Regions from separate parts of the Psychrobacillus sp. FSL K6-1415 genome, predicted to be linked through region 2. Evidence: a T-box and tRNA genes for the amino acid it is inferred to sense, from the RefSeq annotation. Region 2 holds a T-box; the other holds one or more tRNA genes.
The links. The T-box of region 2 lies ahead of alaS (alanine--tRNA ligase). A T-box ahead of a tRNA ligase gene usually reads a tRNA of that ligase, here a tRNA-Ala.
Positions count from the first base shown of each region.

Region 1: it encodes a tRNA-Ala, which carries the amino acid that the T-box ahead of alaS (alanine--tRNA ligase) is inferred to sense. The anticodon was not compared.

Region 1 is NZ_JBBOOQ010000001.1:2,889,053-2,904,292, forward strand. It holds gene MKY60_RS13690 (isochorismate synthase) at 1-31, opposite strand, end outside; gene MKY60_RS13695 (1,4-dihydroxy-2-naphthoate polyprenyltransferase) at 184-1,095, shown strand; gene MKY60_RS13700 (hypothetical protein) at 1,147-1,986, opposite strand; tRNA gene MKY60_RS13705 (tRNA-Glu) at 2,189-2,260, opposite strand; tRNA gene MKY60_RS13710 (tRNA-Ser) at 2,267-2,357, opposite strand; tRNA gene MKY60_RS13715 (tRNA-Asn) at 2,363-2,437, opposite strand; tRNA gene MKY60_RS13720 (tRNA-Ile) at 2,442-2,518, opposite strand; tRNA gene MKY60_RS13725 (tRNA-Gly) at 2,526-2,599, opposite strand; tRNA gene MKY60_RS13730 (tRNA-Phe) at 2,606-2,681, opposite strand; tRNA gene MKY60_RS13735 (tRNA-Asp) at 2,754-2,829, opposite strand; tRNA gene MKY60_RS13740 (tRNA-Met) at 2,833-2,907, opposite strand; tRNA gene MKY60_RS13745 (tRNA-Ser) at 2,997-3,089, opposite strand; tRNA gene MKY60_RS13750 (tRNA-Ile) at 3,100-3,176, opposite strand; tRNA gene MKY60_RS13755 (tRNA-Met) at 3,183-3,256, opposite strand; tRNA gene MKY60_RS13760 (tRNA-Ala) at 3,279-3,354, opposite strand; tRNA gene MKY60_RS13765 (tRNA-Pro) at 3,367-3,443, opposite strand; tRNA gene MKY60_RS13770 (tRNA-Arg) at 3,451-3,527, opposite strand; tRNA gene MKY60_RS13775 (tRNA-Leu) at 3,546-3,634, opposite strand; tRNA gene MKY60_RS13780 (tRNA-Gly) at 3,650-3,724, opposite strand; tRNA gene MKY60_RS13785 (tRNA-Leu) at 3,742-3,826, opposite strand; tRNA gene MKY60_RS13790 (tRNA-Lys) at 3,850-3,922, opposite strand; tRNA gene MKY60_RS13795 (tRNA-Thr) at 3,929-4,004, opposite strand; tRNA gene MKY60_RS13800 (tRNA-Val) at 4,018-4,093, opposite strand; rRNA gene rrf (5S ribosomal RNA) at 4,119-4,234, opposite strand; rRNA gene MKY60_RS13810 (23S ribosomal RNA) at 4,356-7,284, opposite strand; rRNA gene MKY60_RS13815 (16S ribosomal RNA) at 7,519-9,073, opposite strand; gene MKY60_RS13820 (MgtC/SapB family protein) at 9,868-10,587, shown strand; gene MKY60_RS13825 (cation diffusion facilitator family transporter) at 10,601-11,590, shown strand; gene MKY60_RS13830 (iron-containing alcohol dehydrogenase) at 11,665-12,828, opposite strand; gene MKY60_RS13835 (Glu/Leu/Phe/Val family dehydrogenase) at 12,910-14,154, opposite strand; gene MKY60_RS13840 (ornithine--oxo-acid transaminase) at 14,237-15,240, opposite strand, start outside.
Region 2 is NZ_JBBOOQ010000001.1:2,581,322-2,596,561, reverse strand. It holds gene MKY60_RS12295 (MFS transporter) at 1-1,146, opposite strand, end outside; gene MKY60_RS12290 (LysE family transporter) at 1,221-1,847, opposite strand; RNA gene ssrS (6S RNA) at 2,039-2,223, shown strand; gene MKY60_RS12280 (tRNA threonylcarbamoyladenosine dehydratase) at 2,311-3,072, shown strand; gene MKY60_RS12275 (hypothetical protein) at 3,132-3,326, shown strand; gene MKY60_RS12270 (replication-associated recombination protein A) at 4,031-5,317, opposite strand; gene cymR (cysteine metabolism transcriptional regulator CymR) at 5,455-5,877, shown strand; gene MKY60_RS12260 (cysteine desulfurase family protein) at 5,888-7,018, shown strand; gene mnmA (tRNA 2-thiouridine(34) synthase MnmA) at 7,107-8,219, shown strand; gene MKY60_RS12250 (tetratricopeptide repeat protein) at 8,234-8,890, shown strand; gene recD2 (SF1B family DNA helicase RecD2) at 8,912-11,329, shown strand; T-box leader at 11,366-11,577, shown strand; gene alaS (alanine--tRNA ligase) at 11,822-14,455, shown strand; gene MKY60_RS12235 (IreB family regulatory phosphoprotein) at 14,534-14,800, shown strand; gene ruvX (Holliday junction resolvase RuvX) at 14,803-15,222, shown strand; gene MKY60_RS12225 (DUF1292 domain-containing protein) at 15,234-15,240, shown strand, end outside.

The DNA.
Region 1 (15,240 bases), 310 kb from region 2:
TTGTATCAATGGTACCGGTGGTTTTCGGCATAAATATGACCTCCGTTTAATAACTACTCTTTTATCTAGGTTAATTAAATTACTCTACCCTTAATCATACATCTTTCTACACATTTCAGCACACATTTAGCCATAAATTTATGCTAAAATTGAGATTGGATTCTTTTAAAGGAGAGAAAAATTATGTCACATGAATTTCAAGCAGACAAAGGTTGGCGCGTTTGGTGGAAATTAACAAGGCCACATACCCTTACTGCTTCATTTGCACCTGTTTTTTTAGGTACAATGATTGCCCTATACGAGGCAAATATTGACTGGCTATTATTTATTGCTATGTTATTAGCTTGCCTTCTTATACAAGCTGCTACAAATATGTTTAACGAGTATTATGATTTTGTACGAGGACTTGATAGTGAGGAATCGGTAGGTATAGGAGGAGCAATAGTACGTAATGGTGTAAAACCCAAAACCGTTATGCAACTAGCTCTATTACTATATTTAATAGCAGCTATTTTAGGAATTTATATTTGTTATGAAAGCTCTTGGCTATTATTAGTAGTTGGTGCAATTTCTATGGCCGTTGGATACTTCTATACTGGTGGACCTTACCCTATTTCTAGTACTCCATTTGGAGAGTTATTCAGTGGATTGTTCATGGGAATGCTCATTGTTTTAATTGCAGTATATATTCAAGTTGGTTCAGTACCACTATTTGCTGTTTGGTTATCTGTACCAAGTGCCCTGTTAGTTGCTGCAATAATGCTTTCTAATAATATTCGCGATTTAGTCGAAGACACCATAGGTGGACGAAAAACGATGGCTATATTAGTTGGTAGGAAGAACGCCATTACTATTTTAGCTTCTTATTTTATTTTGTCTTATCTTTGGATTATTGCTTTAGTTGTTTTGCAAATAATCACTCCATGGAGTTTATTGGTTTTGTTAAGTATGAAAAAACCTATACATGCGATAAAACTATTTAAACAAACAGAAAATCCAGTTCAGGTTGCGCCTGCTATGAAAGACACCGCACTTACGAATACGATTTTTGTATTCCTTTTAGGCTTAGGTCTATTGATTGGCTATTATGTATAATATTTTAAAAAACCAGAATGCTATTAAAAAGCTAGCACTCTGGTTTTTTTCTTATTTATATGATAATAACTCTGCTTTAAGTACACCTTTTTTATCGACAAGCTTGATAATTCCGATTCCGGGTGCGATATAGAACGTGTAGCCATAGTTTGTACGAACAACTACCACGTTTTGGAATGTTCCGGCTTTTACTTTAACCGTACTAGTAGTACTTTCCACAAATACATTATAAAAAGCTTGATTGTTGTCCTCTGTTAGATAATATTCTCTCGTTGTTTTTCCTTCAATCAATGGAAAAGCGAGATCAAGTATGGCCCAATCTGTATGACTTACCCCAAATATTAAACGATCTTTACGTTCAATATAAGTAAAATTATTTAGGATATCACCTTTCTTCTTTAAAAAAGCTTCCGTCATATCGTATTCAGAATTATAGGAATCACTAACAGTAAATTCATTTTGTGTATTTTCAGTAAAGCTAGGAGAATAAACAAGCTTCATCCCTGCTTTTGGTGTTAGCCCACCTATTACTTCTTTATTAAGCAAAGCTAGCTTACTTTTAGATGGAGTTTCATATTTCACTTTAGAACCTTTTTGTATGAAACTACTTGCCCCTACTCCATATAAGCCACCATTTGTTCCCTTATACGTATAGACTCTATATTCATCACCTTTTTTTAGTGTGCGTACTTTATTAAGTGATCCATTGGAGCCAACTTTAACTAAATTCGTGTCTGCAAGAATTGTTACTTTACCTATTTGCCCTTGTTTTAACTCTGTTTTTCCCCACATAACTTTGTTTGTAGCTGCGTCTGCTTGCATGTGACCTAAGCTTGTGAAGCCTAACGCTAGTACAAGTATGAGCATAACTTTACTAAATTTTTGAAACAACTATAACCTCTCCCTTCAATAGCAATGATATCATATTTTAAATTCACTCTATATATAACCTAGGGTTCATTATTTATGCGTTATCACTGGTCATTATGTTGTATGCATTCTATTGACTGACCGTTCCATACATCGACATAGAAAAAGAGAAAGGAATAAAATAAAAAAAGGTAACCAATGATTGGTTACCTTTTTTTGAGTATGACCCCTACGGGATTCGAACCCGTGTTACCGCCGTGAAAGGGCGGTGTCTTAACCGCTTGACCAAGGGGCCAATATATGGCGGAGAAGGAGGGATTTGAACCCTCGCGCCGGTTGCCCGACCTACACCCTTAGCAGGGGCGCCTCTTCAGCCACTTGAGTACTTCCCCATATATGGCTCCGAAGGTAGGACTCGAACCTACGACCGATCGATTAACAGTCGATTGCTCTACCACTGAGCTACTTCGGAATAATGGTGGGCCTAAATGGACTCGAACCATCGACCTCACGCTTATCAGGCGTGCGCTCTAACCAGCTGAGCTATAGGCCCATTATTTTGGAGCGGGTGAAGAGAATCGAACTCTCATCATCAGCTTGGAAGGCTGAGGTTTTACCACTAAACTACACCCGCATTAAATGGTGGCTCAGGACGGAATCGAACCGCCGACACAAGGATTTTCAGTCCTTTGCTCTACCGACTGAGCTACTGAGCCTCTTCAATTTTAAATTAAGCTAATTATTCAAGCCAAATTTCCAATTGATATGTATTAACATTCATATATAAATGGCGGTCCCGACCGGGATCGAACCGGCGATCTCCTGCGTGACAGGCAGGCATGTTAACCGCTACACCACGGGACCATTTGGTTGCGGGGACAGGATTTGAACCTGCGACCTTCGGGTTATGAGCCCGACGAGCTACCACTGCTCCACCCCGCGACGTTAATATATTTACAAAATCGATGGTACATTGCTTAAAAATAGTGAGACACATTCTTCGGCTTACACCTGCATCAATTAGATTAAAATGGAGGAGGAAGAGGGATTCGAACCCCCGCGCGGTATGACCCGCCTGTCGGTTTTCAAGACCGATCCCTTCAGCCAGACTTGGGTATTCCTCCAAGATATTGATGGTGGACCTTGCAGGACTCGAACCTGCGACCGGACGGTTATGAGCCGTCTGCTCTAACCAACTGAGCTAAAGGTCCTTAAGATGGCGGCAGAGGGAGTCGAACCCACGACCTTTCGGGTATGAACCGAGTGCTCTAGCCAACTGAGCTACACCGCCAAGATTTCAAACTTTTTTTAAATGGTGGAGCCTAGCGGGATCGAACCGCTGACCTCCTGCGTGCAAGGCAGGCGCTCTCCCAGCTGAGCTAAGGCCCCGAAAATAATAACTGGTCGGGAAGACAGGATTCGAACCTGCGACCCCTTGGTCCCAAACCAAGTGCTCTACCAAGCTGAGCTACTTCCCGTCAAATATGGTGCGCTCGGCAGGACTCGAACCTGCAACCTCTTGATTCGTAGTCAAGTGCTCTATCCAATTGAGCTACGAGCGCATATGTTTTTCATAAAAGTGGTGCCGAGGACCGGAATCGAACCGGTACGGTAGTCACCTACCGCAGGATTTTAAGTCCTGTGCGTCTGCCAGTTCCGCCACCCCGGCACTTTAGTGAATCTTTGGAGCGGAAGACGAGGTTCGAACTCGCGACCCCCACCTTGGCAAGGTGGTGTTCTACCACTGAACTACTTCCGCTCGGTTATTAAATTAAATGGTGCGGGTGAAGGGAGTCGAACCCCCACGCCTTGCGGCGCTAGATCCTAAGTCTAGTGCGTCTGCCAGTTCCGCCACACCCGCATACATTATTCACTATAAAGTGATGAGCCATGTAGGATTCGAACCTACGACCCTCTGATTAAAAGTCAGATGCTCTACCAACTGAGCTAATGGCTCTAAAAATGGTGCCGGAGAAAGGACTTGAACCCTCAACCTACTGATTACAAGTCAGTTGCTCTACCAGTTGAGCTACTCCGGCAGGAGTAAATATATGGTGGAGGATGACGGGCTCGAACCGCCGACCCTCTGCTTGTAAGGCAGATGCTCTCCCAGCTGAGCTAATCCTCCTGGGTAAATTATGTATTTATTGCAAGCCCAGCGACGTCCTACTCTCACAGGGGGAGACCCCCAACTACCATCGGCGCTGAAGAGCTTAACTTCCGTGTTCGGTATGGGAACGGGTGTGACCTCTTCGCCATCATCACTAGACTTGAATACTTTTGAAAGACATGCTTTATTATAACAACTCTGCAGAATTTTTCAAGGGTTATTTAATAAAAAATTTATTCTTTCAAAACTGGATAAACGACATTGTTACATTAAACAAAATTTGGTTAAGTCCTCGATCGATTAGTATTCGTCAGCTGCACGTGTCGCCACGCTTCCACCCCGAACCTATCTACCTCATCGTCTTTGAGGGATCTTACTTACTTGCGTAATGGGAAATCTCATCTTGAGGGGGGCTTCGTGCTTAGATGCTTTCAGCACTTATCCCGTCCACACATAGCTACCCAGCGATGCTCTTGGCAGAACAACTGGTACACCAGCGGTGTGTCCATCCCGGTCCTCTCGTACTAAGGACAGCTCCTCTCAAATTTCCTACGCCCACGACGGATAGGGACCGAACTGTCTCACGACGTTCTGAACCCAGCTCGCGTACCGCTTTAATGGGCGAACAGCCCAACCCTTGGGACCGACTACAGCCCCAGGATGCGATGAGCCGACATCGAGGTGCCAAACCTCCCCGTCGATGTGGACTCTTGGGGGAGATAAGCCTGTTATCCCCGGGGTAGCTTTTATCCGTTGAGCGATGGCCCTTCCATGCGGAACCACCGGATCACTAAGCCCGTCTTTCGACCCTGCTCGACTTGTAGGTCTCGCAGTCAAGCTCCCTTCTGCCTTTACACTCTTCGAATGATTTCCAACCATTCTGAGGGAACCTTTGGGCGCCTCCGTTACACTTTAGGAGGCGACCGCCCCAGTCAAACTACCCGCCTGACACTGTCTCCTACCCGGGTTACGGGTATGGGTTAGAATTTCAATACAACCAGGGCAGTATCCCACCGACGCCTCCTCCGAAGCTGGCGCTCCGGGCTCTAAGGCTCCTGCCTATCCTGTACAAGTTGCACCAAAATTCAATATCAAGCTATAGTAAAGCTCCACGGGGTCTTTCCGTCCTGTCGCGGGTAACCTGCATCTTCACAGGTACTATAATTTCACCGAGTCTCTCGTTGAGACAGTGCCCAGATCGTTACGCCTTTCGTGCGGGTCGGAACTTACCCGACAAGGAATTTCGCTACCTTAGGACCGTTATAGTTACGGCCGCCGTTTACTGGGGCTTCAATTCGCACCTTCGCTTGCGCTAAGCACTCCTCTTAACCTTCCAGCACCGGGCAGGCGTCAGCCCCTATACTTCACCTTACGGTTTTGCAGAGACCTGTGTTTTTGCTAAACAGTCGCCTGGGCCTATTCACTGCGGCTCTTCTAGGCTATGCACCCAAAAGAGCACCCCTTCTCCCGAAGTTACGGGGTCATTTTGCCGAGTTCCTTAACGAGAGTTCTCTCGCTCACCTTAGGATTCTCTCCTCGACTACCTGTGTCGGTTTGCGGTACGGGCACCTATCACCTCGCTAGAGGCTTTTCTTGGCAGTGTGAAATCAGGAACTCCGGACATACGTCCTCGCCATCACAGCTCAATGTTATAGAATGCGGATTTGCCTACATTCACACCTTACTGCTTGGACATGCATAACCAACAGCATGCTTACCCTATCCTTCTGCGTCCCCCCATTACTCAAACGGTGGTTTGGTGGTACAGGAATATCAACCTGTTATCCATCGCCTACGCCTATCGGCCTCGGCTTAGGTCCCGACTAACCCTGAGCGGACGAGCCTTCCTCAGGAAACCTTAGTCATACGGTGGACGGGATTCTCACCCGTCTTTCGCTACTCATACCGGCATTCTCACTTCTAAGCGCTCCACCAGTCCTTCCGGTCTGACTTCAACGCCCTTAGAACGCTCTCCTACCACTGATACCAAAGGTATCAATCCACAGCTTCGGTGATTTGTTTAGCCCCGATACATTTTCGGCGCAGCGTCACTCGACCAGTGAGCTATTACGCACTCTTTAAATGATGGCTGCTTCTAAGCCAACATCCTGGTTGTCTAAGCAACGCCACATCCTTTTCCACTTAACAAATACTTTGGGACCTTAGCTGGTGGTCTGGGCTGTTTCCCTCTTGACTACGGATCTTATCACTCGCAGTCTGACTCCCAAACATAAATCATTGGCATTCGGAGTTTGTCTGAATTCGGTAACCCGGGATGGGCCCCTAGTCCAAACAGTGCTCTACCTCCAAGATTCTAACGTTTGAGGCTAGCCCTAAAGCTATTTCGGAGAGAACCAGCTATCTCCAGGTTCGATTGGAATTTCTCCGCTACCCACACCTCATCCCCGCACTTTTCAACGTGCGTGGGTTCGGACCTCCAGTAAGTGTTACCTTACCTTCATCCTGGACATGGGTAGATCACCTGGTTTCGGGTCTACGACCACATACTCATTCGCCCTATTCAGACTCGCTTTCGCTGCGGCTCCGTCTTCTCAACTTAACCTTGCATGTAATCGTAACTCGCCGGTTCATTCTACAAAAGGCACGCTATCACCCATTAACGGGCTCTAACTACTTGTAGGCACACGGTTTCAGGATCTATTTCACTCCCCTTCCGGGGTGCTTTTCACCTTTCCCTCACGGTACTGGTTCACTATCGGTCACTAGGTAGTATTTAGCCTTGGGAGATGGTCCTCCCGGATTCCGACGGAATTTCACGTGTTCCGCCGTACTCAGGATACACTCAAGAGAGAATGAATTTTGGACTACGGGGCTTTTACCCTATCCTGCGGACCTTTCCAGATCGCTTCGTCTAACTCATTCCTTTGTAACTCTATGTAGAGTGTCCTACAACCCCAAGAGGCAAGCCTCTTGGTTTGGGCTATTCCCGTTTCGCTCGCCGCTACTCAGGGAATCGATTTTTCTTTCTCTTCCTCCAGGTACTTAGATGTTTCAGTTCCCTGGGTGTGTCTCAGATGCGCTATGTATTCACGCAAATGTACTGCTCCATTACGAACAGTGGGTTTCCCCATTCGGAAATCTCCGGATCAAAGCTCACTTACAGCTCCCCGAAGCATATCGGTGTTAGTGCCGTCCTTCGTCGACTCCTAGTGCCAAGGCATTCACCGTGCGCCCTTATTAACTTAACCTAAAAGTTAAAAAGTCTTACACGTTGTGATTACGTAAATAATCACAACAGAATTTCTTGTTGTTTATTGTTTCAATGTCGTTTTATCCAGTTTTCAAAGAACAAAGGTTTGCTCACTTTGCGACGAGTAATCGCAGGAGCAAGAGTTGAATCTTCATATAAAAATGAACATTCAAAACTGAACTGCAAAACGTTAAGATACGAATAAAGATTCGTATTCCGATATTATCCTTAGAAAGGAGGTGATCCAGCCGCACCTTCCGATACGGCTACCTTGTTACGACTTCACCCCAATCATCTGTCCCACCTTCGGCGGCTGGCTCCCGTAAGGGTTACCCCACCGACTTCGGGTGTTACAAACTCTCGTGGTGTGACGGGCGGTGTGTACAAGGCCCGGGAACGTATTCACCGTGGCATGCTGATCCACGATTACTAGCGATTCCGGCTTCATGTAGGCGAGTTGCAGCCTACAATCCGAACTGAGAACGGTTTTATGGGATTTGCTCACCCTCGCGGGGTTGCGACCCTCTGTACCGTCCATTGTAGCACGTGTGTAGCCCAGGTCATAAGGGGCATGATGATTTGACGTCATCCCCACCTTCCTCCGGTTTATCACCGGCAGTCACCTTAGAGTGCCCAACTGAATGCTGGCAACTAAGATCAAGGGTTGCGCTCGTTGCGGGACTTAACCCAACATCTCACGACACGAGCTGACGACAACCATGCACCACCTGTCACCGCTGTCCCCGAAGGGAAAAGCCTATCTCTAGGCCGGTCAGCGGGATGTCAAGACCTGGTAAGGTTCTTCGCGTTGCTTCGAATTAAACCACATGCTCCACCGCTTGTGCGGGCCCCCGTCAATTCCTTTGAGTTTCAGTCTTGCGACCGTACTCCCCAGGCGGAGTGCTTAATGCGTTAGCTGCAGCACTAAGGGGCGGAAACCCCCTAACACTTAGCACTCATCGTTTACGGCGTGGACTACCAGGGTATCTAATCCTGTTTGCTCCCCACGCTTTCGCGCCTCAGCGTCAGTTACAGACCAGAAAGCCGCCTTCGCCACTGGTGTTCCTCCAAATCTCTACGCATTTCACCGCTACACTTGGAATTCCGCTTTCCTCTTCTGTACTCAAGTCCCCCAGTTTCCAATGACCTTCCACGGTTGAGCCGTGGGATTTCACATCAGACTTAAAGGACCGCCTGCGCGCGCTTTACGCCCAATAATTCCGGACAACGCTTGCCACCTACGTATTACCGCGGCTGCTGGCACGTAGTTAGCCGTGGCTTTCTAATGAGGTACCGTCAAGGTACGAGCAGTTACTCTCGTACTTGTTCTTCCCTCACAACAGAGTTTTACGATCCGAAAACCTTCTTCACTCACGCGGCATTGCTCCATCAGACTTTCGTCCATTGTGGAAGATTCCCTACTGCTGCCTCCCGTAGGAGTCTGGGCCGTGTCTCAGTCCCAGTGTGGCCGATCACCCTCTCAGGTCGGCTACGCATCGTCGCCTTGGTGAGCCGTTACCTCACCAACTAGCTAATGCGCCGCGGGCCCATCCTGTAGTGACAGCGAGATGCCGTCTTTTAACATCTCCCCATGTGAGGAAATGGATTATTCGGTATTAGCCCCGGTTTCCCGGAGTTATCCCAATCTACAGGGCAGGTTGCCCACGTGTTACTCACCCGTCCGCCGCTAAATCAGAAGAAGCAAGCTTCTTCGTCATTCGCTCGACTTGCATGTATTAGGCATGCCGCCAGCGTTCGTCCTGAGCCAGGATCAAACTCTCCATAATAGTTGGCTTTCGATATGCGGCGCATTTCTTCGTCAACTTCGTTCGTTCAGTCGGTCACGTACGTTAGTACGCTCCCTCTTTCACTCACTTGTTTCCTTGAACTACTTGCATCTCGAAACCCAACAAATAGAACTAGTTTAAAAGCTCATTTTGTTTTGCTGGCATCATCATTAAATGATGTCAAAATTGTTTTGCTATCATACTAACTAAGTTAGTTGATAAGCTGTATGTCTTAACGTTTTGCATGTTCAGTTTTCAATGTTCATATTGTTCAAGTCGTTTTGGCGACTTTATTAGTATAACTTTTTTCAGATTTGATGTCAAACATTTTTTTGAAGTTTTTCAAGTTGTTTGTATCTCGTTCCGAAGGACAAGTATTAATATACATCGTATAGAAATAAAAAGCAACCCTTTTTATAAAAAAACCTTAAATAACTTATAAACTATTGCACTCCTGCCCCTCTACATATATCAAAACTAGATTACTCATTGTAATTAATTACGGGTTTTTCCCTACTTATAGCTCTTCTATAACTTGTCTAACTAAAATATGAATATATTCTAGACTTTAATAAATATTAGTTTGAGTAATAGAAAACTCCTGAATCAATAAAATGAATTGAGGGCTGAATCATATACCGAAGAACTACAGCGCTTTATTTTAACTCATTCTATACTTATAATAAAGAAACAAGAAATCTACCAATATATCCTTTCCAAAATAATAGCAGTTAATAGTAGAAAGTACATAAAAATCCTCAAACTCTATAATGAAATCAAGGGGGGAATTATTGATGGAATGGCTAAACCACCTTAGTAATTATAATGAAATTATATTTAAATTAATTTTTGCTGCATTATTAAGTTTAATCATTGGTATAGAGAGGGAACTAAAAAAGAAACCGATTGGTTTAAAGACGAGTATAGTAATCGCTACATTTAGCTGTCTTCTAACCTACATATCCATTGAAGCAGCTTATAAAGCCATTCCCAATGACACAATAAATATTACGATGGATCCTTTGCGTTTAGCAGCACAAATAGTAAGTGGTATAGGTTTTCTCGGAGCAGGGGTTATATTGCGCAAAGGCAATGATAGTATAACTGGCTTAACTACTGCCGCAATGATATGGGGAGCCGGGGGAATTGGAATAGCTGTTGGTGCAGGATTTTATGTTGAATCGGCTATTAGTGTAATTATTGTAATAGTGGGTATTGAATTGATACCACCCCTTCTTACTAAAATTGGTCCAAAACGATTAAGATCGAAGGAGTTATCACTAACAGTTTTAGTAGGAAATCCAGAAAGTATTACTAAAGTATATGACTTTTTGCAAGGAAGCGGTGTTTATATAGAAAGCATCCGCATTAAAGACGTTACTTTAGACAATAATACTGTTAAACATGAAATGGATATGCGATTGTCCATAATTACTAATAAAAATACGGCTGAATTCTACGCAACAATAAAAAAACAAAAATTTATTGAAACGGTAGACGTAGAATCGATTTAAAAGGAGCTATCATATGGGAGAATTATTCAAGTTATTAAAAGATGGGAACAAGCCTTCTTTATTAGCAGCAATTGTAAATACTATTATTGCTTTATTAAAAGGTGGGGCATTTTTCTTTACTGGAAATGTAGCAATGTTTGCGGAAATGATGCACTCCATTGGAGATGCAGCAAACCAATTCTTTGTTTACATCGGTTCATCATTGTCTAAAAAAGCACCCACGCCAAGATTTCCAAATGGTTTTGGACGTTTAGTAAACCTTGTTTGTTTAGGCGCTGTAATTATTGTTGGAATATTATCTTATGAGACTATTATTGAGGGTTGGCATCATATTCAACATCCAACCGAATCTACAGGTGTAGCAATAACCCTCAGCGTACTTGCAATTGCCATTGTGTTAGAGTTTGTAGTTCTTTACAAAGCAGGGAAAGAAATATTGCACGAAGTAGGTGTAAAAGGTACACTCCTTTCGCCACTAACAACAAGTTTTGCTAACTTAAGCAGAGCTAAACCTGCAACAAAGCTTGTTTTTATGGAGGATTTAGTTGCAACATCAGGAGGTATCTTAGCATTTGTGGCTGTGCTAATTTCCCACTTCACTGGATTCTTACAAGCAGAAGGTATTGCATCTATTATGATCGGTATAATGATGTTCTATGTAGTAGGAAAAGTATTCCTAGATAACGCTAGAGGTGCACTAGGGGAAACCGATGAGCAAATGCTTGTTCATATTGCTCATATAGTATCTGAAAATGAACATGTAAAAGATATACAAAAGCTTGAGGTTATTAAAGAAGGTGAATATCTCCATGTTGAAATAATTATAGAGATAGATCCTAAATATACATTTGCAGAGGTAGACGATATTAGCGACACTATAAAAGAATTGATATTAACTCAACAAGGAGTAACGGATATTACAATCTCATTTGATGAGGACGATGGAATCAGAACATGGACTCAACATAAGGATGAACGTACTGTTTTAAAAACACGTGATTAAAGTTTGGAGAGCATTTACAAATAGTAACAAAAAACCACATGACGAGTTGTCATGTGGTTTTTGGATTCATACTTTTAAAGACAAGCTGTTAAAATTGTTTTAGTGTCTTCTGCATTAAGCTTTTGGAAATTACCATACTCACCATAAACCATTGCTTTTTCAACCATAAGGTCAATTTTGCTATCATCTATATTATAATCAGCTAATGTAGATGGCGCGTTTAAAGAATTCCAAAATTCCTCTAAGCGATCGATTCCTTCAAATGCTACTTCTTCTACAGATTTACCTTCAGGATTCACTTTAAAAACATTTGTTGCAAGCTTAGCAAAACGTTGTGGATTTACTTTTACGTTATGACGCATCCATCTAGGAAAAACGATAGCCAATCCACCGCCATGTGGAATATCATAAACAGCTGAGATTGCATGTTCTAGATTATGACTTGCCCAGTCACCGTTATAACCCATTTGCAAGAAGCCATTTAAACCTATTGTGCCTGCAAATAATATTGTTTCCCGATACTCATAGTTTGTAAGGTCATTGATAAGTTTTGGCCCTACTTCTATAACTGAACGTAGAGTTCCTTCTATCATTTCGTCTTGAACAGGAGTATTTGTTGCGTTGTTGTAGTATTGCTCAAACATATGGGACATCATATCTACTATTCCGTAAACTGTTTGATCAAGAGGAACTGTGAACGTGTTTACCGGATCTAAAATAGAAAATTTAGGATAAACTAAAGGGCTTCCCCAGCCATACTTTTCTAATGTATCTTCATTAGTAATAACAGACCCAGAATTCATCTCTGAACCAGTTGCTGCAAGAGTTAATATTGTACCAAAAGGCAGTGCTTCTTGTGGAATCGCTTTGCGTGTAACAAAATCCCAAGGATCTCCTTCGTATTTAGCCGCAGCAGCAATAAGCTTAGTACAATCTATCACTGAGCCTCCACCAACTGCGAGTATTACATCAACACCCTCCTTTTTACAAATATCAGCACCCCGTTTTGCAGTTGCCAATCTAGGATTTGGTTCCACACCCGCTAATTCAAATATTTCCAAACCAGCTTCTTTTAATTCGACCATTACCTGGTCGTATAATCCATTTTTCTTTATACTACCTCCACCGTAAACGACAAGAACTTTCTTTCCGTAGGGAGATAACTCCACTTTAAGCTTACTTATTTGATCTTTACCAAAAATCAATTTCACTGGGTTATAAAATGAAAAAGCGTTCATCTAACATCCTCCTCTTTCCATACTTTCTTAATAATAAAAAACCCGCTTGTAAAATACAAGCGGATCACCTTACTATTATGTTTAAACCCAACCACGGAAACGGGATGCTTCTGCAGTTTTACGTACTCCAACCATATAAGCAGCTAAACGCATATCAATATTACGAGTCGTTGCAACTTCATAAATGTTTTGGAATGCTTCAACCATTTTCTTTACTAGTTTTTCGTCTACTTCTTCTTCAGTCCAGTAGTAACCTTGGTTATTCTGAACCCACTCAAAGTAAGAAACAGTTACTCCACCAGCACTAGCTAAAACGTCAGGGACTAATAGAATTCCTCTATCATAAAGAATTTTAGTACCTTCTGTTGTAGTTGGCCCATTTGCTGCCTCTACTACGATATTAGCTTTAATATTATGAGCGTTCTCTGCAGTAATTTGGTTTTCAATAGCAGCAGGAACTAAAATATCACAATCTAATTCTAATAACTCTTGGTTAGAAATCGTATTTTCAAACAGAGTTGTTACGGTTCCAAAGCTATCACGACGATCTAATAGATAGTCAATGTCTAAACCATTTGGATCATGTAAAGCTCCGTATGCATCAGAAATAGCAATTACCTTTGCACCTTGATCACTCAAAAACTTAGCTAGGAAGCTTCCTGCATTACCAAAACCTTGGATAACTACACGTGCACCTTGCATGTCAATGTTGCGTCTTTTCGCTGCTTCATTGATAACAATAGTAACACCCTGAGCAGTTGCACGATCACGACCTTGCGAACCACCAAGTACAAGTGGTTTCCCAGTGATGAAGCCAGGGGAATTGAATTGGTCCATACGACTATATTCATCCATCATCCATGCCATGATTTGAGCATTTGTAAATACGTCTGGAGCAGGGATATCTTTTGTCGGTCCAACGATTTGTCCAACTGCACGTACATATCCACGGCTTAGACGTTCGATTTCTCCCATTGACATCTCACGTGGATCACAAACAACTCCACCTTTACCTCCACCATAAGGAAGATCAACAATACCAGCTTTTAAAGTCATCCACATAGATAGGGCTTTCATTTCATCTGGTGTTACACCCGGATGAAAACGAACTCCTCCTTTTGTAGGTCCAACAGCATCATTATGTTGTGAACGGTATCCAGTAAATACTTTCACTGTGTTGTCATCCATACGTACAGGAATTCGAACTTCTAACATACGTAGTGGTTCTTTTAATAAGTCATACATTGCTTCGTCATAACCAAGTTTGTTCAGAGCCTCTTTAATGACAGCCTGGGTTGATGTGAACAGGTTTAAATTTTCAGCCATTTTAATTTTTCGCCTCTTTAATTTAATATTATTTCTTCGGAATAATTGTAACATAGAATTGTTGAAATTTGTCTAAGAATTATTATTTATTGAATACTTTTTGAATTCTTTCGATAGCCCAATCTAACTCTTCTTTTGAAATGATTAGAGGAGGAGCAAAACGAATTACTGTATCATGAGTTTCTTTACATAATAATCCTAGTTCTTTTAACTCCTCACAGAATGGACGTGCTTCAACTGTTAATTCCATTCCGATAAATAAACCGCGACCACGAACGTCTTTAATAGAAGGATGTTTAATATCTCTCAATGCATCCATAAAATAATTACCTAATTCAAGAGAACGATCAGCTAATTTTTCATCCACTAGGACATCTAAAGCTGCTAAAGAAACAGCGCATGCCATAGGGTTACCACCAAATGTAGATCCATGAGAGCCAGGGTTAAATACACTTAAAATTTCTTTATTTGCAACGATACATGAGATTGGGAATACTCCACCACCTAATGCTTTTCCTAAAATATACATGTCTGGGTCTACTTCTTCCCACTCACATGCAAACATTTTACCAGTACGGCATAAACCAGCTTGGATTTCGTCTGCGATAAATAACACATTATTCTCACGACATAATTCACGTGCAGCTTTCATGAAACCAGCAGGAGGAATAATAATTCCAGCTTCCCCTTGAATCGGTTCGATTAAGAAAGCAGCTGTATTTGGTGTAATTGCAGCTTTTAATGCTTCTAAATCACCGTACGGAATTAATTTAATACCAGGAAGCAATGGTCCGAATCCTCGTTTGTACTCAGGGTCAGACGAAAGTGAAACTGCTCCCATAGTACGGCCGTGGAAGTTTCCATTACAAGCAATTACTTCTGCTTGGTCAGCTTCAACGCCTTTAACATCATATGCCCATCTACGAGCTGCTTTAAATGCAGTTTCAACTGCTTCTGCACCAGTATTCATTGGTAATACCATATCTTTTCCTGTTAACTCACTAACTTTTTCATACCAAGGACCTAATTGATCATTGTGGAAGGCACGAGAAGTTAAAGTTACACGATCAGCTTGGTCTTTTAACG
Region 2 (15,240 bases):
ATAACTAATATTAAGATAATTTTTCATGACTAGCGACATGATTGGTGGACCAGCCGCAACACCGATGAATCTGGCGGAACTATAAAAAGAAGAGATAGTTCCTCGCTCTTCTTTTTTTATATTTTCCGTAATAAGTGCATCTAGTACTGGTAACAAGGCACCAATTGCTATTCCCATCACACTTGTGATAGTTAACAAAAGAATTAGTTTTTCTTTTGTAAAGCCTATAAATACAACACTAATTGACATAGCAATTAAACAAATCATCGTCATTTTTTTCATTGCAGAAACGTTTCCTTTTATATTTCGGCCAGTTATATAAGAGGCAATACAGAGCATAAGTAGTGGAATAGCTAGAACAAAACCTTTTTTAATTCCTTTTATATCATGTGTTTTTTCCAACATTTCAGATAGGAAAAACAAAACACCGAATAATATGAGCATAACAAAAGCACCATTTATAAAAACAGTTAAAAGCCATTTTCCTTCTTTTTTAAATGTCTTTTTTGTATTACTCAAAAAGTCTTTCAATTTTGGAGGTTCATCTTTCTCCTTAGGTACTTTAACAAAGAAGAATATCATCACGATGGAAATTAAACTAAAAATCGAAATTGAAAAGAACGGTAAAAACCATAATACTGCAGCTAAAACAGATCCGAGAATCGGACTTAAAACTTTGCCGAAGGTGTTTGAGGTTTCAATAATGCCAAGACAAGAACTAGTTTTCTCATCATCATCCTTATATAAATCGCCGACAAGTGGCAATACTATTGGCATGGCACCAGCCGCACCTATTCCTTGAAGAATTCTTCCTATAATAATCCAAAAAAAGGGGTCGTCTATTTTCCAAGAAGCAAAACCAGCAATAATACCTCCGATGAGTGCCAGTATTAAACTTGGTAAAATGACAATTTTTCTTCCGAAACGATCAGAAAGGTAACCAGCTACTGGTATTAGAAAAATGGCTGCGATTGAATAACTGGTAATAATCATACTTGACTGGAACGAACTGATTCCTACCTTTTTTTCTAAAATAGGTAAAATTGGAATCAGCATGGAGTTACCAAGTGTCATGACCAGTGGGATAGAGGCCATACTAATAACGCACCATATACTTACATTGTCATTCTGATTATTATTTTTCATAATCTGCACACCTCAACTAATGTCTTTAAGGTATGTTCTCCCTGGTACCTTACAATATACGTTTCAATAAATTACTAAAAAAGAGCATTAAAAGCTTGGATGCCAAAATAGATACCAAAACCAATCATACATAAGGAAGAAATAAAAGAAATAGCTTTTAAAAGAGGGGTGGACAGTAAATTTCTTGAACTACTCGATAAGAAGGCCATTATAAAATCTACAAGCCCAATACCAACTAATATTGCTAGACTAATGATTATGGTTTCAATACCAGATATTTCACTACCACCACTTACCAAAATAGAACCATAAATACCTAACCAAAATAGAATTGTTAAAGGATTCAAAAAAGCCATTAACGAGCCAGCTAACATTGAGTGCCGAAATCGAACAATTTTTCGGAATTTAGGATCAATAGAAATATTATTTAAAGTCAATAAATTTTCAATCCCTGTATACATGAGCACAAAAAATCCGAAGCACCATAAAAATATTCGCATATATGGAGAATCGATAAATTGACCCACTCCAAAGTAAACCATCAGCATATATATTATGTCTGTTACTATAGCCCCGAGCCCGAAAAACCACGCATGGAAAAACCCATTTTTTATACCGGTATTTAGAAGTGTTGCTTTAACAGGTCCAATTGGCGCTGCTAAGGAAATACCTAACAAGAAATATGTACTTAAAGAATTCATTCATGTCCCCCATTTTTGTTATATGATGCATCATATTCATGAAGGACTAACCATACAACTTAAGAGGCTAAATATTATAAAGGAATGGTTAAACTGGAATAATTCTATGTACCTATTATTCAGAATAGTTAGTAAAGTTGGTATTAAAATGATTGAAGTTTCATCATTCATATGCTATTATACAAATAACACGAATCCTGATGTGTTCGCAATTTGCCAATCAGTTTTGACCGAACAATTATATCGTTGGGAGTCTAACTTTTATTATAAATGACATGCCTTTAATCGGGACGCCAGGATTAATAAAGAGGACACCCACCTGCTTCTTGCGGGTTCAAAACGATACGCTTTATTTGTCGGCACGATTGGGATTCGTATCATTTGTTAAATATCCTCTGGCGAATTTGCTAGAGGTTTTTTATTGGGATTTTATCAACTAATCTGATTTAAATGGAGTGTTTTTATGTTACATCAATTTTCTAGAAATGAACTTGCAATAGGTGAAGAAGGAATAGAACTATTGAAAGGTACTACTGTTGCTATATTGGGTGTAGGTGGAGTCGGATCTTTCGCAGCTGAAGCTTGTGCAAGAAGTGGTGTTGGTCGAATTATTTTAGTAGATAAAGATAATGTAGACATTACTAATATAAACCGTCAGTTAGTAGCTTATATATCAACGATTGGACGTTCAAAATCAGAAGTGATGAAAGAACGAATTGCCGACATTAATCCTGAATGTGAAGTAATAGATATGCATATGTTTTATACGGAAGAAACATATGAGCAATTTTTTGCGATGAATATAGATTATGTTATCGATGCATCTGATACAATCATTTATAAAATTCATTTAATGAAAGAATGCTTAAAACGTAATATAAAAATTATTTCAAGTATGGGTGCTGCAAATAAAACAGATCCAACTCGTTTTAAGATTGTTGATATATCTAAAACACATACGGATCCGATTGCAAAAGTTATACGTACAAAGCTACGCAAGGAAGACCGCATTACCAAAGGAATTCCAGTTGTATTTTCAGACGAGAGCCCAATTGTAGTTAGAGAGGACGTAGTTGGAACGGTTGGTAAACCAGAAGCAGCTATTAGAAAAGCTAAAATGCCACCTTCTTCAAACGCATTTGTTCCCTCAACAGTTGGTTTAATATGTGCTAGCTGGGTTATAAACGACATCTCGAAGGATATTCATATTAATCGAGTACAGTAATTACTTGAAGTTTTTTCCTGATGATTTATACTAAATTTATAAGCGAGGAGGGGATTACAATGACTGAAACAAATAACCAAGAAGCACCTAAAAAGAAAATGACACTTCAAGAAGCTGTTAAGCAAAAGCTCGAAGAGAAAAAGAATCAATCTGCAGGTGGTAAAACTTCCCTTAACGGTTCTACTGGAAATCAGAAAATGAAAAGCCAACAGACTAAAAAAGTGAGTAACACAAGACGTAAGATGGGTGTTTAAACCATAAAAAATCCAGTCCCTTTTCAAGGGTGCTGGATTTTTTTAATAGACAGAAAGTATATTAAAATGTACCGTGAACACGTGGTTCATGGGACTTTTAAGAATGAATAATAGTACTTATTTCCGTTACATGTGGAAGGCTTTCCGCGGGCGAGACCGAGCCTCCTCAGTCAGGAGCTACTCTTCTTTCCTACGGGGTCTCGACTTTCTCGCTAATCCGGCTGGAGTCGCCACATTTCACTACAATCAATTAAGTGAGTAGTACTGCATGATAAAATTTAGAATAGCCTCTCGCCTAGATGATAAGAGTAGTCCCAGTTAGTGTAGGGATAGAATCGTCTTTTTATTTAGAGATATTATTCTGGATGGAAGGAAGAAAAAAGTAGATTTTCTATGATCTGATTCCCTATCAGCGTTACCTATTTTAGAATAAAACACTTATACTTAGGCGATTTTAAATTAAATTATCCGCTATATAAAGTGGATCTAATTGATTGGAGCGCAGAGCGGCGACTCCGGTGGGAACAGCGCGAGCTGAAGACCCTGGACTGAGCGTAGCGAAAATCTTTTTTGCGACGAGCTTGCACAGGAGCAAGGGAAGCGGCTGAAGCCGTGCCCACGGAAAGCGTCCACTCGGAGCGGAAATCAACGGCATATCTACAATTTTTTTAGAGGACCGGGCTTTTTTTACCTGGTTTTTCTTATTACTTTTCTTTTTTAAAATTCTCTAATCGCGTGTAGATAGCTGCCAATCTTTTTTCTTCGCCAGCTTCAATCGGTTTATAGAAAATAGAACCCACAAGATTATCTGGCAAGTAGGTTTGATTGACCCAGCCACCAAATGTGCCGATTTTATAGTCATGTGGATATATATAACCACCATGACCTAAATCAGCTGCTCCTGCATAATGCGTGTCCTTTAAATGACTTGGAATATCACCAGTTTTCCCCTGGTGTATACTTGCAATTGCAGCATCTAAAGCGGAGTATGCAGAATTGGACTTCTCCGATAAACACATAAGGACTACAGCGTTGGCTAAAGGTATTCGTGCTTCCGGTAATCCTAATCGTTCTGCGGATTGAATAGCTGCTAGTACTTGTGGACCAACAGATGGGTTAGCTAGCCCTATATCCTCATAACTCATTACCAGTAACCTTCTAGAAACAGCTACCAAGTCGCCGTTTTCCAAAAGGTGCGCCAAATAATATAGTGCCGCATCTGTATCACTGCCACGGACTGATTTCTGTAATGCTGAAAGTAAGTTGTAAAAGTGAGATCCTTTTTTATCCCCAAAAACCCCGACCCTATCAACGAGACTTTTTAAGATTGAATCCTCTACAATAGTGATCCCATTTTCTTCAAAACTTGCAAAAATAGTAGACTCTAATAGGGTTAGAGCTTTTCGTGCATCACCATTAGCTGCATCTGCTATTAATTTTCTTTGATCCTCGCTAATTTGAATTTTCATCTGACCAAGACCTTTTATTTCATCTTCTAACGCTCTTATTAAAAGTAAATCTATGTCATCAGTCGTTAGTCTTTTAAGTTGTTTGATTTCACCGCAACGTGATCTTATTGCTGGGTTTACATCATGATAGGGATTTTCAGTTGTTGCTCCGATTAATATAATCGATCCATTTTCTACATGAGGTAGCAATGTATCTTGCTGTAACTTGTTGAAACGATGAATCTCATCTAGAAATAGAATGACTTTCCCGCTGATACGTGCATCGGCTACTACATCTTCCACATCTTTCTTCCCAGCTTTAGTGGCATTCAATGCAACAAAGGGTAGCTTTGTGGTACCCGCTATGGCAAATGCAAGAGAGGTTTTGCCAACTCCTGGATCGCCATATAATAGCATTGATGGTACATGTCCGTTTTTTATCATTTTATACAATGCGGTGTTTTCTCCGATAACATGCTGTTGTCCAGCTAGTTCATCTATAGTTTGAGGTCTCATCCGATATGCTAAAGGTTCATTTTGCAAAATGATCACTCCTTATTTCGTACATCTGTTCTTTTATTATATAGAAGATTGCCTGAAAAGTCATTTTGAAGTCGATATAGTATGTAATTATGCTATACTAGGGAAAGAATTTTTTTAATCTTATGAGGTGAATTATTTTGAAATTTTCAACAAAAGGAAGATACGGTTTAACGATAATAGTGGCTTTAGGGAAGCAATATGGGGAAGGACCGATTGCCCTCCGTCAAATTGCTGCGGAATATAATTTGTCTGAAGCTTATCTAGAGCAGATTGTTTCTCCTCTAAGAAATGCAGGGCTTGTAAAGAGTGTAAGAGGTGCTTACGGTGGTTATATGCTATCAAAAACACCAGACGAAATTACTGCAGGTGATGTTATTCGAGTTTTAGAGGGTCCTATTCAAATCGTTGAAGGGATTGAAGACGAAGCACCGTCGCAGCGTGAACTTTGGATGCGTATTAGAGATGCTGTCAAAAATGTATTAGACACCACTACGATAGAAGACCTTGCAAAATATACAGAAGAAGATCCAGAGAACACTGGGTATATGTTTTATATATAAGGAGTTTAAAATGACTAGAATATATTTGGATCATGCAGCCACAACACCTATGTCCGAAGAAGTAATCCAAGTCTATACAGCTGAAATGAAAGAAGAGTTCGGAAACCCATCTAGCATCCATCAGACAGGAAGAAAAGCAAGAAAGAAAGTGGATGATGCAAGAACAATTTTAGCTAAAAGTATTGGGGCACATGAAACGGAAATTACTATTACTAGCGGAGGTACGGAAGCAGATAATTATGCTATTTTTGGAACTGCTTATGCTAGGAAGAATGAAGGTAAGCATGTAATTACAACTCAGATTGAACATCATGCTGTACTACATGCTTGTGAGCAACTTGAAAAAGATGGTTTTGAAGTAACTTATCTTTCGGTAGATAAAAATGGATTGATCAGTATCAATGACTTGAAAAATTCACTAAGAGAAGATACTATTTTAGTTTCTATTATGTATGCTAACAATGAGGTTGGGGTTATTCAACCCATCGTTGAAATTGGAGAATTTTTGAAAGATCACCCAGCCTATTTCCACACGGATGCTGTTCAAGCATTTGGTAGCTTATCAATAGACGTCACAACAGCTTATATCGATTTACTAAGTGTTTCAAGCCATAAGATAAACGGCCCTAAAGGGATTGGTTTTTTATATCAACGTAAAGGTGTTAACCTTAAGCCGATTTTTTACGGAGGACAGCAGGAGCGAAAAAAACGTGCAGGTACTGAAAACGTGCCTGCTATTGTTGCTTTTGCAAAGGCGGTTCAATTGAAACAAACAGTTATTACTGAGGGCATTCTAACTTATAATCAGTTAAAGCAAGTTTTCTTAACCGAATTAGAGAGACTTCGTGTTCCTTTTAAAGTTAATGGTTCGCATGAATCTGTTCTTCCACATGTTATAAATATAAGTATCCCTAATACAGATGTGGAAACTTTTTTAGTGCAATTAGATTTAGCAGGAATTGATGCATCTAGTGGATCTGCGTGCACTGCTGGTTCAATTGATCCGTCTCATGTACTCGTAGCAATGTATGGAGAAAACACACCAGAGTTACGAAATTCGGTTCGATTTAGCTTTGGATTAAACAATACAAAAGAGCAAGTGATTGAAGCGGCTTATAAAATAAGCAAAATAGTATTATAGTTCAAACTCGCTAAAGGTTTAACTTCATTGGCCAGAGTTTGAAATCATTACGGTGAAGTTAAAGATCTAAGTGAAAAGAGTGATAAGGATGAAAAAAATAGAAGATACAAGAGTAGTTGTTGGCATGTCCGGAGGGGTAGACTCCTCTGTTGCAGCTTATTTACTAAAAGAACAAGGTTATGATGTGATAGGCATTTTCATGAAAAACTGGGATGACACTGACGAATTTGGTTTGTGTACTGCCACAGAAGATTATGAGGACGTTATAAAAGTTTGCAATCAAATAGGAATTCCATATTACGCTGTAAACTTCGAAAAACAATATTGGGATAAGGTTTTCACATATTTTTTAGATGAGTATAAAGCTGGACGAACTCCTAATCCAGATGTTATGTGTAATAAGGAAATTAAATTTAAAGCATTTTTAGAGCATGCTTTAGCATTAGGAGCAGATTACTTGGCAACTGGTCACTATGCACAGGTAGAAGTTCGTGATGGACAAACTCGTATGCTGCGTGGAAGAGACAATAATAAAGATCAAACTTATTTCTTGAATCAATTAAATCAAGAACAATTAGAAAAAGTAATGTTTCCAATTGGGCATTTAGAAAAGAAAAAAGTTCGTGAAATTGCATTAGAGCAAGGACTTGCTACTGCGACGAAAAAAGATTCTACCGGTATTTGTTTCATTGGTGAAAGAAACTTTAAAGAATTTTTGAGTCAGTACCTTCCTGCGCAACAAGGTGCTATGGAAACAATGGATGGAATAGTTATGGGACAGCATGATGGACTGATGTACTATACAATTGGTCAACGACATGGTCTTGGAATTGGAGGTTCAGGTGATCCTTGGTTCGTTATCGGGAAGGACTTGGACAGAAATGTACTTCTAGTTGGGCAAAATATAAACAATGATGCATTGTTTTCGACTAGCCTAACTGCAACCGATTTATCTTTTACAACAACAATAGAAAAACCACAAACTTTCCAAGCAACAGCAAAGTTTCGTTATCGCCAAGAGGACGTTGGTGTACTTGTGGAGTTAATAGATACAAATCGAGTTAGAGTAATATTTGACGAGCCAGTGCGTGCTATTACACCAGGACAAGCAGTTGTATTCTACCAAGGTGATGAATGTTTAGGTGGAGCTACAATTGATGAAGTTTTCAAAGATGGGCTTAAACTGGATTATGTTGGATAACTGGAGGTAATAACATGAACTACAATGAATTAGGAATTCAAGCTATACAAGAAGAAGATTACGAAAAAGCAGTAGAGCTTTTTACGAAAGCAATTGAAGAAAATCCGGATGAGGCAATCGGTTATATTAATTTTGGAAATCTTTTGTCGTCAATGAATGAAGATGAGCGGGCAGAGAAGTTTTTCCAAAAAGCAATTACATTAGACGAGGGTGCAGCAACAGCTTATTATAGTCTTGCAAATTTATACTATAATGCTGAGAGATTTGAGGAAGCTGCAAAGTTATATGAAAAAGCAATCGCTAGTGGTATTGAAGGTCCAGACGCATTTTATATGCTTGGGAAGAGTCTTGAAAAAGAAAATTTAACAAAGCTTTCACTTCCATATTTTCAAAGAGCTTATGAACTGGCTCCTGAGGATAACCAGGTAAAATTGTCCTATGGAATTGCCCTCGCAAGCTTAGAAATGTTCGAACAAGCAGAACCAGTATTCAAAGAAATAGTAGATGCAGATGCAGAAAATGCAGATGCACACTACAATCTAGGTGTTTTATATGCTGTTTCTACATCTAATACAGAGGCTGCATTATCTCATTTAAAAGAAGCCTTTACGCTTCAACCTAATTATGATCAGGCACGCTATGTGTACGACATGATTTCTCTACGCAATTAATGAAACTTTGGAGGCGGTAGTATGACCAACGATATAAATAATGAAAAACAATTTATTACAGGTCGTCCTATCGTTTCCATTTTTCATAATCCTCAAAACTTATTTTCTATCATAAAATTAAAAATCAAATCCACAAACACTACATACATAGACAAAGAAATAATTGTATCTGGTTACTTCCCTCCTTTAGTACTAGAAGAGGCGTATAAATTTATTGGGTATATTAAAAACCATCCGAAATATGGTGTTCAATTTCAAGTGGAAACGTTCCAAAAAGAAGTGCCAGCGACGGAGCAAGGAATTATTCATTATCTTTCGAGCGATATGTTCACAGGTATTGGTCGCAAAACTGCAGAACAAATTGTAAAAAAACTTGGACCAAATGCTATTAACAAAATTTTGGATGATCCCGAAGCGTTAGATGTAGTTCCACGTCTTGCTGAAGAAAAAAAACAAACATTACGAGCGGTTTTAGAACAAAATTTAGGCTTAGAAAAAGTGATGATTCAACTTAATGAGTGGGGATTTGGACCTCAAATCGCTATGAAAATCTATCAAGCTTATAGAGAAGAAACACTCAACGTACTTACTAAAAACCCATTCCGTCTTATTGAAGAAGTAGAGGGGGTAGGTTTTGTTCGAGCTGATGAGCTTGGCTATAAATTAGGTATTCAAGGAAACCACCCCGATCGTATCAAGGCAGCGATATATCACCTCCTTCAAACTGCTTCGTTAGGAGAAGGTCATGTATTTTTATATGCAGAGCAATTATTAGAATCAGTTAAAAAGCTATTAGAAACTGCTCAGCGTGAGGAAATTCCGTATGAGGCAATTAGTAAATGCTGCATTGAACTTGCAGAAGAAAGTCGGATAGTCGGGGAAGTGAATCGTTTTTATATTCCTTCTCTATATTATTCCGAAGTTGGAATTGGCTCTAAAATAGAAACTCTCCTAGCTGAAAATGATACACATCATCAATTTCCATTAGCTGAGATGAAAAAGCATCTTGGAAGTATTGAAGAACGCTTAGGAGTGCAATATGCCCCGACACAAATTAATGCAATTGAGACAGCGTTAAATGCAAGCGTTACATTACTTACTGGCGGTCCTGGTACGGGTAAAACAACCGTAGTACGAGGGATTGTCGAACTATATGCAGAACTACATGGACTTTCGTTAGATCCGAAGGAATGGATAAAGGACAAGAAACCATTCCCTGTAGTATTAGCCGCACCTACTGGTAGAGCTGCTAAACGCCTAAGTGAATCGACAGAATTACCTGCTATGACTATTCATAGATTGTTAGGATTTACTGGTCAAGAAGATGCAGACGTCGAAGGTAAAGAAATCGAAGGCAAACTAATTATAATTGATGAAACATCTATGTTAGATACATGGTTAGGACACCAACTATTAAAAGCTATTCCGAAAGATGCGCAAGTGATCTTTGTTGGAGATCAAGATCAACTTCCGCCAGTAGGACCAGGGCAAGTATTAAAGGACTTACTCGCCTCTAAACGAATTCCAACTGTTGAACTAAAGGATATTTATCGCCAAGCAGAGGGATCCTCGATTATTGAACTTGCCCATGAGATGAAGCAAGGGATGGTTCCGGCATCTCTATTAGACAAGACAAAGGATCGTTCATTCATTAAGGCTTCTACCGAACAAATTCCGAAAGTAGTAGAACAAGTATTAAAAAGTGCTTTATCCAAAGGACTATCCATTCGTGATATGCAAGTTTTAGCACCTATGTATAGAGGCCCGGCCGGTATTGATGCGCTTAACAAAATGATTCAAGAAATGGTTAATCCGAATACAGATGGAAAGCGAAAAGAAATGGTATTTGGTGAAACTATTTATCGTATTGGGGATAAAGTTCTTCAACTAGTCAATCAACCAGAGAGCCACGTGTTTAATGGAGATATGGGGGAAGTCATTAGTATTTTCAGAGCTGCTGAAACAGTCGAGAAAAAAGAAATGTTAGTAGTTTCTTTTGATGGAAATGAAGTAACATACGAAAAAAATGATTTGAATCAGCTTACTTTAGCTTATTGCTGTTCAGTTCATAAATCACAAGGTAGTGAATTTCAAACGGTTATTATGCCTATAACAAGAAGTTATATGAAGATGTTAAGAAGAAATTTACTTTATACAGGAATAACACGAGCTAAAAACTTTCTTATATTATGTGGGGATCCAGAAGTATTTAAGTTTGGAGTAGAAAGAACTGATGATCTTCAAAGATTGACTACTTTAAAAGAACGTTTATCCAATGTAGAAGAATCAGGGCAACAAGAGGGAAAAGAAATAGTTAAAGAATCGGAAGTGACTCAAAAGGACGTCACCTATCTAACTGCTGAAAATTATCATATGATAGATCCTCTAGTAGGTATGAATGGTGTCAATCCGTATCAATTTATGGATACAGACAATTGACACAAAGCAATTTGTTTTTTATAATCAATTGCATATAGTAAAATGTTGACGGAGAAAGTACTAATTGTTAGCTGAATAGAGATGGATTCCTTGGCTGAAAGAATTCACTGATCTAACATATAGGAAAGCTACTCTTGAATGCAGTTAAAACCTGTCGTCTGGCCGCGTTAAGGCTTCTTGAGAGACATAGTAGAATTCTACTGTGTAACTAGGGTGGTACCGCGAAAACAACAGCTTTCGTCCCTTTTTTAGGGAAGAGGGCTTTTTTTATTTGTTTTGGCTTTAGTGAAGTAAAGTAATACTTTTGATTTCCGTTACAACGCACTTCCATGTTTAGAAGCTAGCGTAGCGTGCGGCTGCTCATATTCGTATAGAAATTTCTATCTAGGCTCCCTTTAACGGAACAAAATCTTTATTACCGAAAGCCGGTCTGAATATTAAAATTATCAACGTCTACCAATCACAAATACAAATCATTAGGAGGAACTAAACATGAAACAATTAACAGGTGCTCAAATTAGACAAATGTATTTAGACTTTTTTATGGAAAAAGGACATTCACAGGAACCTTCAGCTCCACTTGTACCAATCAACGACCCAACATTACTTTGGATCAACAGTGGTGTAGCAACATTAAAAAAATATTTTGACGGGCGTGTTGTTCCTGAAAATCCTCGTATTACGAATGCACAAAAATCTATTCGCACAAACGATATTGAAAATGTTGGAAAAACAGCTAGACATCATACTTTCTTTGAAATGCTAGGGAACTTTTCTATTGGCGACTACTTTAAAAAAGAAGCGATCCATTATGCTTGGGAGTTTTTAACAGATTCTAAATGGATTGCTTTTGAACCAGAAAAATTATCTATTACAATTCATCCAGAGGACGAAGAAGCATATAATATTTGGAAAGATGAAATCGGAATTCCAGAAGAGAGACTTATTCGTTTAGAAGGTAATTTCTGGGATATTGGAGAAGGTCCAAGTGGTCCGAACTCGGAGATTTTTTATGATCGTGGAGAAAGCTACGGAAATGATATGAACGACCCTGAATTATATCCAGGTGGAGAGAATGAACGATATTTAGAAATTTGGAATTTAGTGTTCTCAGAATTTAATCATAATCCAGATAATACGTACACACCGTTACCAAAACAAAATATTGATACTGGCATGGGTCTGGAGCGTATGGCTAGTGTGGTACAAGATGTTCCAACAAATTTTGATACTGATTTATTCATACCAATTATTCGCCAAACAGAACAGATTTCTGGAAAGTCGTATCGTGCAAATGAAGTCGATGATACTGCATTTAAAGTAATTGCTGACCACGTTCGTACAGTTGCATTTGCAATTGGAGATGGTGCATTACCGTCAAACGAAGGAAGAGGATATGTCCTTAGAAGATTACTTCGTAGAGCAGTTCGTTTTGCAAAACAATTAGGAATTGAAAAGCCATTTTTACATGAACTTGTTCCAGTTGTAGGGAAAATTATGCAAGACTTCTATCCAGAAGTAACAGAAAAACAGGATTTCATCATGCGTGTTATTAAAACTGAAGAAGAACGATTCCATGAAACATTACATGATGGTTTAGCTATATTAGAAAAGGTTATTGAAGAACAACAAGCTAAAGGTGAATCTTACATCCCCGGAACTACAACATTCACACTATATGATACGTATGGTTTCCCAATTGAATTAACGGAAGAATATGCAGAAGAAGCAAACATGACTGTTGACCATGATGGCTTTAAGTCGGAAATGGAAGCACAACGTTCGCGCGCTCGTGCCGCAAGACAAAATATAGATTCTATGCAGGTGCAATCCGAAGTATTTGGAAATCTACATGATGAAAGTGAATTTATCGGATATGACACGATGAGTATATCTACTCAAGTTACGTCAATAGTTCGTGATCAAGTATTAGTTAAATCAGCTCATGAAGGAGAGGAAGTGAAAGTAGTATTAACTAAAACACCTTTCTACGCTGAAAGTGGTGGGCAAATTGCCGATCATGGTGTAATTGAAAATGATACATTTAAAGGATATGTAAAAGATGTCCAAAAAGCTCCAAATGGACAAAATCTGCACACAGTAGTTATTGAGTCAGGTGAGATTATTACAGATGCTGAAGTAGAGGCAACTGTTGACAATTCACTTCGCGGACATACGATTAAAAATCACTCAGCTACACATATTTTGCATCAAGCCTTGAAAGATGTATTAGGGACACATGTAAACCAAGCTGGTTCTTATGTTGGTCCTGATCGTTTACGTTTTGACTTTTCTCATTTTGGACAAGTTACAACAGAAGAACTTGAACAAATAGAGCGTATAGTTAATGAAAAAGTGTGGGATAATATCCCGGTAGTTACTGGTTTTCATAATATTGACGAAGCAAAACAAATGGGAGCAATGGCATTATTCGGCGAAAAATATGGTGATATTGTAAGGGTAGTAAAAATGGGAGATTTCTCATTAGAGCTATGCGGCGGTATTCACGTTCAGAACACTTCAGAAATTGGATTCTTTAAAATCCTTTCAGAAAGTGGAATCGGGGCAGGTACTAGACGTATTGAAGCTGTAACTGGTAAAGGCGCTTATGAAATAGTCAAAGAAGAAGAACATATATTAAGCGAAGCAGCAAACTTATTGAAGGCACAGCCAAAAGATTTAGTGAATAAGGTCTCGCAAACATTACAAGAGCTAAAAAATGTACTAAAAGACAATGAGTCACTTTCTGCAAAAATAGCAAATAGCCAAGCTTCTTCTGTCCTATCATCAGCACAAAAAGTAAATGATGTAACTGTGTTATCTGTAAAAGTAGATGCAAAAGATAATAACCAATTACGTCAAATGATGGACGATTTAAAACAAAAGCTTGAAAAAGCAGTCATTGTTTTAGGTGCAGTTGATGGGGATAAAGTAATGATTTCTGCAGGAGTAACAAAGGATATAGTTGGTGGGAACTATCATGCTGGAAATATCGTCAAACTAGTAGCAGAGCAATGCGGAGGTAAAGGTGGAGGACGACCGGACTTTGCCATGGCTGGTGCTAAAGATGCAAGTAAACTAGAAAATGCATTAAGTTCTGTGTTGGAATATATTAAATCTGTTTAAATTATTTCCAAAATAGGGTATACTAATACAATAGATACATTAGTTTATTCATTAAAAATGGAAAGCGAGGTGCTGATCATGAGCTCTTTTGATAAAACGATGAAATTTAATTTCCCTGAAGAATCGATGGAACAAGAAGTAAAACATGTTATGATCCAAGTTCACTCTGCACTAGAAGAAAAAGGGTATAATTCTATCAATCAAATTGTAGGCTATCTATTGTCAGGTGATCCAGCTTATATTCCTCGCCATCAAGATGCACGAAATATGATTCGAAAGCTTGAACGAGATGAAATATTAGAAGAACTAGTGAAGTTTTATATTAAAAAAAATAATGAGGCTTAACGATGCGAATTATGGGTTTAGATGTTGGTTCTCGTACCGTTGGAGTGGCAATTAGTGATGCACTAGGTTGGACTGCTCAAGGTATTGAAACAATAAAGATACATGAAGAAAGTTTTGAGTTTGGTCTAGAACGAATTGATGAACTCGTGAAAGAGCATAATGTAACAGAGTTTGTTGTTGGATTTCCGAAAAACATGAATAATTCTATTGGTCCACGTGCTGAAGCTTCTGAACAATATGCTAAGCTATTAACCGAGAAATATCATTTCCCAGTCACATTATGGGATGAACGATTGACAACGATGGCTGCAGAACGTATGTTAATAGATGCTGATGTAAGTCGTAAGAAACGTAAGTTAGTGATCGACAAGATGGCTGCTGTAATGATTTTACAAGGCTATCTTGATAGAAAAAATAGATGAGGTGACTGCAAATGGACC